3 regions of the Phyllobacterium sp. TAF24 genome follow, and region 3 is predicted to be linked to each of the others. Evidence: riboswitches for the same ligand, from Rfam matches in the RefSeq annotation. Region 3 holds a riboswitch; each other region holds the start of a gene.

Region 1 (3,274 bases), on a different contig from region 3:
ATGGAAGACCTCTCCCGTTTTAAAACTAAACCTACCAGCTTGCGTCCCCAATGCTGTACCGCAAGAATTGCATTTTCCGCTTTGTTTTACAAGCGTTGGGCAATTTTACGGCGCCGCAATCAGAACTGCATTGCCTGAACGAAGCGATACGTGGAGATTTCCACACACGGCATTCGACACTGTAAGCGATGAACCGAAAGAAAGTTCCATATTTTCCAGCGGCCATCGCGCACCACGGATAAATAATCCACGCAGGGACGTAAATGCAACAATGCTGAACACAGTTCCATCAGCAAAATCGAACGAATATTCCCCTGCAACCAGAGGGTGCGCTTCTTCGGTCCCGCTCGACAGGATAATCTTTCGGCCTTCCGCAGCATAGCGGGTCGCCATGGTCAGGTGCAGCAGCATATGATCTGTGCGTTCACCACCAAAAGCACCGCAGAGAATCACTTCCGTCGCCCCCAGCCGATAGGCTTCGTTGAGCGCCAGTTCGCCGTCGGTCATATCTTTGGCCGCGGGAAATACCGAACGTGGTATATGGGCATAGCGTTCTGCCAACTCAGGCGATGTCGAATCGAAATCGCCCAGCCACAGCTCCGGTTCAAGGCCCAGCGCGCCCGCATGAACTATCCCACCATCGGCGGCAAGAATACGCGCTCCCGCCACGAGATGCCGGAGACGATCGGTAACGTGAAGCGTGCCACCAAGGAGAAGAACGAATTTGCTCATGCACCGGCCATAGCATGGCAAAAGCCGGTCGCACAGGGCTTGCTGAAGCGGTTCTACCCCAGCCGGCCGAGCACAATTGCCGCAATGCCTGCAATCGCGACGCCCACGGCCAGAAACAGGCTTGGATTGAGTGCCGCGAGGAATTTTTGATGGCGGAGACGCAAGCGCATCGAATTATTCTTTGGATTTCTCGACGCTGTCGTCTGCTGAACCCTGACGCCGGAATGATAAAAGCCATGACCCCGAAACATGATTGAACCTTTCTTTTGGAAAACAGGCCGTGAGGGGATGTTTTCGCGGCGGAAGATAGGGCTGGGAATGTCAGCTTTCGATTTGGCAGATTGGGCAAAACATAAGGATTTCATAAGCATCGACCGCTTGCACCGCTCTGGCCGAACCTCTATCCTTGCGATGCTCTAACGGGGTGCTTGGTCTGATCGACCGGCTGAGAGGCTTAAGGGGAAACCCTGCCAACCCGCGGAACCTGATCCGGTTTGTACCGGCGGAGGGATTAGACGCGGCAGATTTGCCGGCGCACCAATCCTTTTGAACCACGAACGATAGGAGGCGCCGATGCGGCCATTTGAGACTATTGTAAAAGCGGCGGCTGTTTTGGCCGCATTTGTCGGCCTTATGCCAATTGGCGTGGCACAGGCCGAAGGCAAACTCACCGTTTACACCTATGAAAGCTTCACCGCCGAATGGGGTCCGGGACCGAAGGTCAAGGAGGCTTTCGAGAAGCAATGTGCATGCACGGTGGAATTTGTAGCCGTTGCCGATGGCGTTGCGCTGCTCAACCGCATCAAACTCGAAGGCGAATCGACAAAGGCCGATATTGTTCTCGGGCTCGACACCAATCTGACCTATGAGGCCAAGGAAACCAATCTTTTTGCGCCCCATGGCATCGACACCAGCGCGGTGAATATCCCCGGTGGCTACAAGGATGATATATTCGTTCCCTATGACTACGGCTATTTCGCCGTCATTTATGATTCGGAAAAGCTGAAAACGCCGCCCGAGACTCTGAAAGAACTTGTCGAAGGCGATCCGACGCAGAAAATCGTCATCGAAGACCCGCGCACCTCGACGCCCGGCCTCGGTCTGCTTCTCTGGGTTAAATCTGTTTATGGCGACAAGGCCGGTGAAGCCTGGGCCAAGCTGAAAAATCGCGTTTTGACCGTCACACCAGGCTGGTCCGAAGCCTATGGCCTCTTTACCAAGGGCGAGGCCCCCCTCGTTCTGTCCTACACCACTTCTCCGGCCTATCATCTGATCGCCGAACGGGTGGATCGCTACAAGGCGATTTCATTCAGCGAAGGGCACTACTTGCAGATCGAGGTCGCGGCTCAAACTGTCAACGGTGCGAAAAACCCGCTATCGGCGCAGTTTCTAAGCTTCATGACCAGTCCGGCATTTCAGGATGCCATTCCTGAAAACAACTGGATGTACCCGGCGGCCAAAACCACTGACGCGCTCAACCCGGCCTTCGAGAACCTTGTGAAACCAGTCAAGACTTTGATCTTCCCAGCCGAAGAGGTTGCCAAGAACCGCAAAGCCTGGATCGATGAATGGCTGGCGGCCATGAGCCTGTAGCACCATGACTGCCACCCGCATGCTGAAACCATGGGCCGGGGCCATTGCCCTCGCCTTTCTGGCGGTGCTTGCGGGTGGCGCTCTTCTCGGCCTTGCAGGGGAAGCGCTGCGTGGAAGCACCGAAGGCTTTGCGGCTTTCGACAGCTATTTATGGCGTGTGGCGCGGTTTACCCTCATGCAGGCGCTACTATCGATGCTGCTTGCGGTTGCTTTTGCCATTCCCCTCGCCCGGGCGCTGCATGAACATCCCGCCTTTCCGGGCCGGGCGCTCATCTTACGCCTCTTTGCCCTGCCATTGGCCCTGCCCGCGCTTGTCGCGGTCCTTGGCATCACCAGCATTTATGGCCGCAATGGCCTGCTTGCTTTTGGTTTTGACAAGCTTGGAATCGATGCCAGACCCAATATTTATGGCCTTACCGGCATTCTGATAGCGCATGTCTTTTTCAACCTGCCACTGGCGACACGGCTCATACTTGCCAGCCTTGATTCCATTCCCTCCGACTATTGGAAACTATCCTCGCAGCTTGGCATGGGCAGTTGGGCCCGGTTCAAACTGATCGAATGGCCGGTCGTCAGGCGCAATCTTTCCGGTATTGCCGGACTGATCTTCATGCTCTGCATCACATCGTTCACCATCGTCCTGACGCTGGGCGGCGGGCCGCGCGCAACCACGCTGGAGGTTGCGATCTACCAATCCCTGCACTTTGACTTCGACATTGCCCGCGCCGTATCGCTTACACTGCTGCAGTTGAGCTTGACGATAGCCGTTCTGCTCCTGCTCGGCCTGACGGGCAAACCGGCAGAAGAGGGTTTCAGTCTTCAGACAAGTGCCCGACGGTTTGATCGACCGAACCGGACAACAAAAATCGCCAATACAGCAATAATCGTCCTTGGCCTGTTCTTCGTTGGTCTTCCCATGGCAGGAACCGTTGTCTCGGGGTTAGGCGCT
Region 2 (3,274 bases), on a different contig from region 3:
TTATAGAGCCCCCACCTTCGGTCGTCACAACGGCTGACGGGCACATAGCTCAGTTGGTAGAGCAGCTGACTCTTAATCAGCGGGTCGTAGGTTCGATCCCTACTGTGCCCACCAATTCTTTGAAAAAAGGGCCGTATGGCCCTTTTTTCTTATACACGTCCGTCTATCCCCAAACTGCTAGAGGAGACTCTCCATGAGCATTCGTCGTATTGAAGCCGGTCCACGCATGAGCCAGGCCGTTATCCATGGCAACACGGTTTATCTCGCAGGTCAGGTAGGCACACCCGGCAAGAGCGTCACCGAGCAGACCAAGGATGTTCTGGCTTCGGTTGACCGTTTGCTGAAGGAAGCCGGTTCCGACAAGTCCAAGCTCCTGCAGGCTATCATCTGGATGGCTGACATGAAGGACTTTGCCGAGATGAATGCGGTTTGGGATGCATGGGTCGATCCGGCCAACACACCTGCACGCGCCACCGGCGAAGCCAAGCTGGCGACACCCGACTACAAGGTCGAAATCATCATCACTGCTGCGATCTGATTCTTTACAGAAATCTGCCCGATAGGGTGGGTGACGCAGAATAATAAGTTCATCCCGGCGGAAATATTGTATTTTGCTGGGATGAAATGAAGTGCACGCCAGTAAATCTGCTCCGATGCACTGGATTTTTGGCGCGGGAATGAATAAAGTCCGCGCTTCTCGTGATTGCCACTGTGGTAATTCATCAAACGCTTGTCTGATTGTGGCTTATAGGTTCGCAAGACGAGACAAGCATGGGTAAGGAAAACGATTGCAAGTTCTCGTCCGTGATAACAATGTTGAACAGGCCCTTCGGGTTCTGAAGAAGAAGATGCAGCGCGAAGGTCTCTTTCGCGAAATGAAGGCGCGCCAGGCTTTTGAAAAGCCGTCCGAGCGCCGTGTCCGTGAAAAAGCTGAAGCCGTCAGCCGCGCCCGTAAGGCAGCGCGCAAGCAGGCACAGCGTGAAGGTCTGCTTCCTGGTCCGAAGAAGAAGGAACGGGTTGCCCGTCCCGGCGCCGCTTCAAACGATTTCAGCAATAACCGATAATCATCAATGACCGGAGCTTTTCGGTCCTTGTAAAACGCGACAGAACCCGCACGGTCACGCCGTAGCGGGTTTCGTTTTGTGTGCGTTCTGCCCACTTTGCGGCACGACGCTCCAAGTCGTTCGTTCACAGCGATATGACCCGGTTTCGAAAAAGTGCCTTCTTGTGCGCTCCCGCATGGCGCGCCTATTCATGGGGCCTATCGTTCAAGCCCTATGGAGACGTCTCAATGGCACCCAAGCTCAATATCGTCCAAGTCAGTACCCGTCCGGGCCGCGCCGGTTCACCGGTTGCAAAATGGTTCCATGATTTCGTCAAGCAGGATGGTCAGTTTGAGCCAGTGCTGATTGATCTGGCTGATCTGAACCTGCCAATCTTCGATGAACCGAACCATCCGCGCGCCAAAAAATACGAACACGCCCACACGAAAAAGTGGAGCACGCTGATCGACGCGGGTGAAGCGGTTGTGTTCGTCACGCCTGAATATGACTTTTTTGCCCCGCCATCCCTGACCAATGCAATCATCTATCTCTGGCAGGAGTGGAACTACAAGCCGGTTGGTTTCGTCAGCTATGGCGGCATGTCGGGCGGGTTGCGCTCGGTCGAATCGGTCAAGGGGCTGCTTGCCGGTTTGCGCACGGTTCCGATCCCAGAGGGTGTTGCCATTCCCGCATTTCAGCAGTTCATCAACGACGAAGGCGAATTTCAGGCCAACGAACTGGTTGTCACAAGCGCCAATACGATGATCGGCGAATTGCTCAAGTGGAGCAACGCTTTGAAGCCTCTGCGCGCTTCCTGATATCTTCTGGCGCCCTGGCTCTGCCAGGGCGCCACACCTTCAAGTTTTCCTGATTCGCTTGACAAATGGCGGATCGGGGTTTCAATTCAAGACATTCACCAGGGGGGTCCCGACAAGGGGCTGAGATTCTGCTGGCTTTTGCAGCGCAGTGACCCGTTGAACCTGATCCAGTTCATACTGGCGTAGGGACGGTGCGAAAGTCATGCGAGTCAGCCTCGGCACATAATCCGTATTCGGATTCGCAATCTCTTTTCATCCTTCCGGCACAGAACTGGGTTTTTACGCTTAACCGCTTAGGAGCCTGATGATGACCGCAATTACCCCCACCGTTTCGGCAGGACCGCTGCCGGCATCGATCAAAATATACAAACCGGGCCAGACTTATCCCGATCTGCGCGTTCCTTTGCGCCAGATTTCCGTACACCCGACGGCGGGCGAACCGCCGGTGACGGTTTACGATTCATCCGGGCCCTATACGGATGCCAATGCAACCATCGATATTGCCAAGGGCCTGCCGCGCATTCGTGAACGCTGGCTTGCCGGGCATGAAGACTTATTTGCCTATGAGGGCCGCCACATCAAGCTTGAGGACAATGGTTTTGTCACTGGCGAACGGCTGACGCCGGAATTTCCGGTTCGCAACCAACCGTTACGGGCGAAGGGCGATAAGGCCGTTACCCAGCTTGCCTATGCCCGCGCCGGTATCATCACACCCGAGATGGAATATGTGGCTATCCGCGAAAATCTCGGCCGCGATGCTGCGCGCGCCAAGCTGGAACGGGATGGCAATTCCTTCGGGGCTTCGGTGCCTGATCATGTGACGCCGGAATTTGTCCGCGAGGAGATCGCCCGGGGCAGGGCGATCATCCCGGCCAATATCAATCATCCCGAGCTTGAACCGATGATCATCGGCCGTAATTTTCTGGTCAAGATCAATGCCAATATCGGCAATTCGGCGGTGACATCCTCCATGGCGGAGGAGGTGGAAAAGATGGTGTGGGCGATCCGCTGGGGCGCCGATACGGTGATGGACCTCTCCACGGGGCGCAACATTCACAATATTCGCGAATGGATCATCCGCAACGCGCCGGTGCCGATTGGCACTGTGCCGCTCTATCAGGCGCTGGAAAAGGTCGGCGGCATTGCCGAAGACCTGACATGGGAAGTCTATCGTGACACTCTGATTGAGCAGGCAGAGCAGGGTGTCGACTATTTTACCATCCATGCGGGTGTTAGGTTGCATTATATCCCGCTGACTATCGACCGTGTGACCGGCATTGTTTCGCGTGGTGGTTCGATCATGGCTAAGTGGTGTCTGCACCATCATCGCGAGAGTTTTCTCTACGAGCATTTTGCCGAGATTTGCGATATCTGCCGCGCTTATGATGTCAGCTTTTCGCTGGGTGATGGCCT
Region 3 (3,274 bases):
TATTGAAAAACGTATCCTGCGCGCGCTTGACGAGGTGGGACTTGGATCGAGCTTCCGCTTTCGCTATTCGCATCAGCTATCCGGCGGCCAGCGCCAGCGCGTGGCTATCGCGCGCGCTCTGATCCTTGAACCTTCCATCCTGCTTTTGGATGAACCGACATCGGCGCTTGATGCCTCGGTGCAGGCGGAGGTGCTGAACCTGCTCGAACAGATCCGCCGCGACCGCAATTTGACATTCCTCATGGTCAGCCATGATCTGGCGGTTGTGACCCATATGTGCGACCGGCTGATGGTGATGCAGAACGGTGCGGAAGTGGAGCGCCTTTCAGCTGATGATCTTGCGGCGCACAAGGTCACGCAGGCCTATACGCGCAATCTGCTTGTCGCCAGCGAGGGTTTTGTCCGGCCGGATGTACCCACCGCATAGGGTCTGTTTCACCGGATTTTTACCATACGCTGAGACTTGCCGCAGATCGTGACAATCTGAACGAATTTCCTAAAGGCGCATTTACGCCATTTCATCCATGGTCTGCCCAACACCGGAGCGGGCTATGAAAAAATTCAGAGATTTTCTTAAAGATACCAGCGGCGCAACTGCATTGACGTTTGGACTATTGCTTGTTCCGCTTCTCGGCGTGACAGGATTGGCCGTGGATTATACCCGTGCAAGCAGTGATCACGCGGAACTGCAGAATGCAGCAGATGCCGCGGTTTTGTGGGGCGCCTCTACGTACAATGGCAGCAATTTACCCGATGTGAAGGCCCGCATTCAGCAAAGTTTGCGCGCTAACCTTCCAGGCTTTGACGCTAGTGGCGCTACCTACGATGTGTCGGTTACGGACGATGTCCCTGCACGGATCAAGCTTTCGCTTGCGAGGCCGATGAAGACGACATTCATGCAGGTGTTGAGCCAAAATTCGATGGATATCGGGACCACTTCGACAGCTTCAGGGGCGTTGACGCCAAAGCAAGCAACAATAAAAGTCACGAACGTAAAAGGAATTTATTACAAGAAAATTTCCATTATTGTTGTTGGAGCCGATGGCGCTGAGAAACAAGTCGGCTCTATCGAATACAAATACATCAACAACACAGGGACATCCAATCCCGCAGTGGGATCAACGCCGCTGACCTTTGACTTGGGCACATACAAGTCGTTTTATTTTACCATGATCGTCAAGAAAGACGGCTGCGCTATTGGAATGAAGCCTTCGGGCAGGAATTGTGTGGATGCCCCCAAGGTAAAATCCAACGACCCTAAGAATCCTGGCATGGTCGATGATCCCAAATACCAGATCACGCCAGTTCCAAACAATCTAAACTTTGACAACGAGAATAAATTCTATGGCAATGATACGACCTATGCTTTCTTGGTCAAAAGCAACAGAGCGCGTGATGCTTGGCGGTTCGTTGAGGGCGGCGGTCAATCCACTGTGCCGAAAGATAGCGACACTCCGGTGATTATGGACAAACTTATGAACTGCGATGGTTCGGTAAAAAAACACGGTTGGGAAGATGGCGGTGGCGGCACACCGGACTTCGAATATACACTGACAACCGGGTGCGCGTTCGATTACTCACAAATTCGTCTAACCCAGTAATCATTAACACGAAGGCGGCGCGATTGACTTTGCTCTTGCGGCGCTCCATCATGACTTTATTCCGAGGGGGGCACTGTACAGTGCTGAGATAGCGTCGAGCTGGACCCTTGAACCTGATCCGGGTTATGCCGGCGTAGGAACGGGAATTGAGCACTCTCCACGCACTCTGCCTTGTCTTCGCACATATCCGGATCTCCACGCTTTTGATGGAGTCCCGCAGATGCCGTTTACCCTGATATCGCAATCATCATTTCTGTGACGATGTGATCGCCGTCATGGGCATGCTTGTCCGCATCACTGGCGCTTTGCTGGCTGTGCTTCTGTGCTGGCAGTTGGCTATCTGGGCTTTGCAGCCGCCGCGCTTCATCCTGCCGGGTCCCGGCTCAGTTTTTGTCGCCTTGATCGAGCAGCGCCACTATCTTCTGACCAATGCTGCCATCACCGTGCTCGAAATTCTGCTCGGATTGTTCTTTGGCGCTGTTGCCGGAATCCTGACCGCACTTCTCGTTGCTGGACTGCCCGGCTTTGGCCAGATCGTCTGGCCGCTCCTGCTTGTTTTGCAGGCACTTCCTGTCTTTGCCATCGCGCCGCTTCTGGTTCTCTGGTTCGGCTTTGGCCTTGCCTCGAAAGTGGTCATGGCGAGCCTCATTATCTTCTTTCCCGTGGCCTCCGCCTTTGCCGATGCGCTGCGCCGCACCAATCAGGATTTGCTGGATGCGGCAGCCCTGACGCAGGCAACGCCGCTGGCCACCCTGTTTCTGATCCGCGTTCCCAGCGCCTTGCCCGGTCTTGGCTCGGGCCTGCGCGTTGCGGCGGTCTTTGCGCCTATTGGTGCGGTGATTGGCGAATGGGTCGGCGCCTCGCGTGGGCTTGGCTTTGTCATGCTTCAGGCCAATGCCCGTATGCAGACCGACACGCTGTTTGCCGCCCTCATCATTCTCGCAGTGCTGACCATTGTCCTGCGTTTTCTCGTCGATGCTTTCGCCGCGCGCCTTACCCCTTGGATGCAGGTGTCATGATCAGAATTTTCGTTCGTCCCATCAATGAAGGAATGTCCATGTTTCGCCGCTGTGCGTTTGCCTTTGCCCTCTTAACCGCTTTGCCTTTCCTGCCATCACAGGCGATGGCGGCGGACAAGCTGTCTGTTCTTCTCGAATGGTTCGTCAACCCTGACCATGCACCGCTGGTTGTCGCTCGCGAAAAGGGTTTTTTCAGCGAGGCCGGTCTTGATGTCGATCTGATCCCCCCGGCTGATCCGGCGGCGCCACCGCGTCTTGTCGCGGCAAAACAGGCAGATATTGCCATCGGCTATCAGCCCAATCTCTACCTCAGCCATGATGAGGGTCTGCCGCTGGTGCGCTTTGGCACCTTGGTGGAAACCCCGCTCAATACGGTGACGGTGCTGGCCGATGGTCCGATCAAAAGCCTGAAGGATTTGAAGGGCAAAAAGGTCGGCTTTTCCGTGGCGGGCTTTGAAGATGCCATGCTCGGCGCCATGCTGAAATCAGAAGGCCTGAAAGCCGATGATGTCGAACTGATCAATGTCAATTTCGCCCTTTCATCATCGCTCATTGCCAAACAGGTGGATGCGACGGTTGGTGGTTACAGGAATTTTGAACTCACCCAAATGGCGCAGGAAGGCCATAAGGGAACGGCGTTCTTCCCGGAGGAGC

The links. A riboswitch is a leader RNA that binds a small molecule or an ion and turns the genes downstream of it on or off. The one in region 3 is predicted to bind thiamine pyrophosphate.
Region 1: it holds a riboswitch for thiamine pyrophosphate, as region 3 does, so the genes downstream of both, thiB (thiamine ABC transporter substrate binding subunit) here and AB4Y96_RS06220 (ABC transporter permease) in region 3, are expected to answer to the same signal.
Region 2: it holds a riboswitch for thiamine pyrophosphate, as region 3 does, so the genes downstream of both, thiC (phosphomethylpyrimidine synthase ThiC) here and AB4Y96_RS06220 (ABC transporter permease) in region 3, are expected to answer to the same signal.

What each region holds. Positions count from the first base shown of each region.
Region 1 is NZ_JBFRDN010000002.1:82,594-85,867, forward strand. It holds gene AB4Y96_RS02210 (hypothetical protein) at 1-2, opposite strand, end outside; gene AB4Y96_RS02215 (thiamine diphosphokinase) at 106-732, opposite strand; TPP riboswitch at 1,143-1,260, shown strand; gene thiB (thiamine ABC transporter substrate binding subunit) at 1,366-2,325, shown strand; gene thiP (thiamine/thiamine pyrophosphate ABC transporter permease) at 2,330-3,274, shown strand, end outside.
Region 2 is NZ_JBFRDN010000009.1:138,206-141,479, forward strand. It holds tRNA gene AB4Y96_RS10475 (tRNA-Lys) at 39-114, shown strand; gene AB4Y96_RS10480 (RidA family protein) at 194-538, shown strand; gene rpsU (30S ribosomal protein S21) at 789-1,064, shown strand; gene AB4Y96_RS10490 (NADPH-dependent FMN reductase) at 1,292-1,861, shown strand; TPP riboswitch at 1,952-2,068, shown strand; gene thiC (phosphomethylpyrimidine synthase ThiC) at 2,169-3,274, shown strand, end outside.
Region 3 is NZ_JBFRDN010000005.1:51,494-54,767, forward strand. It holds gene AB4Y96_RS06210 (ABC transporter ATP-binding protein) at 1-427, shown strand, start outside; gene AB4Y96_RS06215 (TadE/TadG family type IV pilus assembly protein) at 552-1,601, shown strand; TPP riboswitch at 1,656-1,758, shown strand; gene AB4Y96_RS06220 (ABC transporter permease) at 1,877-2,620, shown strand; gene AB4Y96_RS06225 (ABC transporter substrate-binding protein) at 2,659-3,274, shown strand, end outside.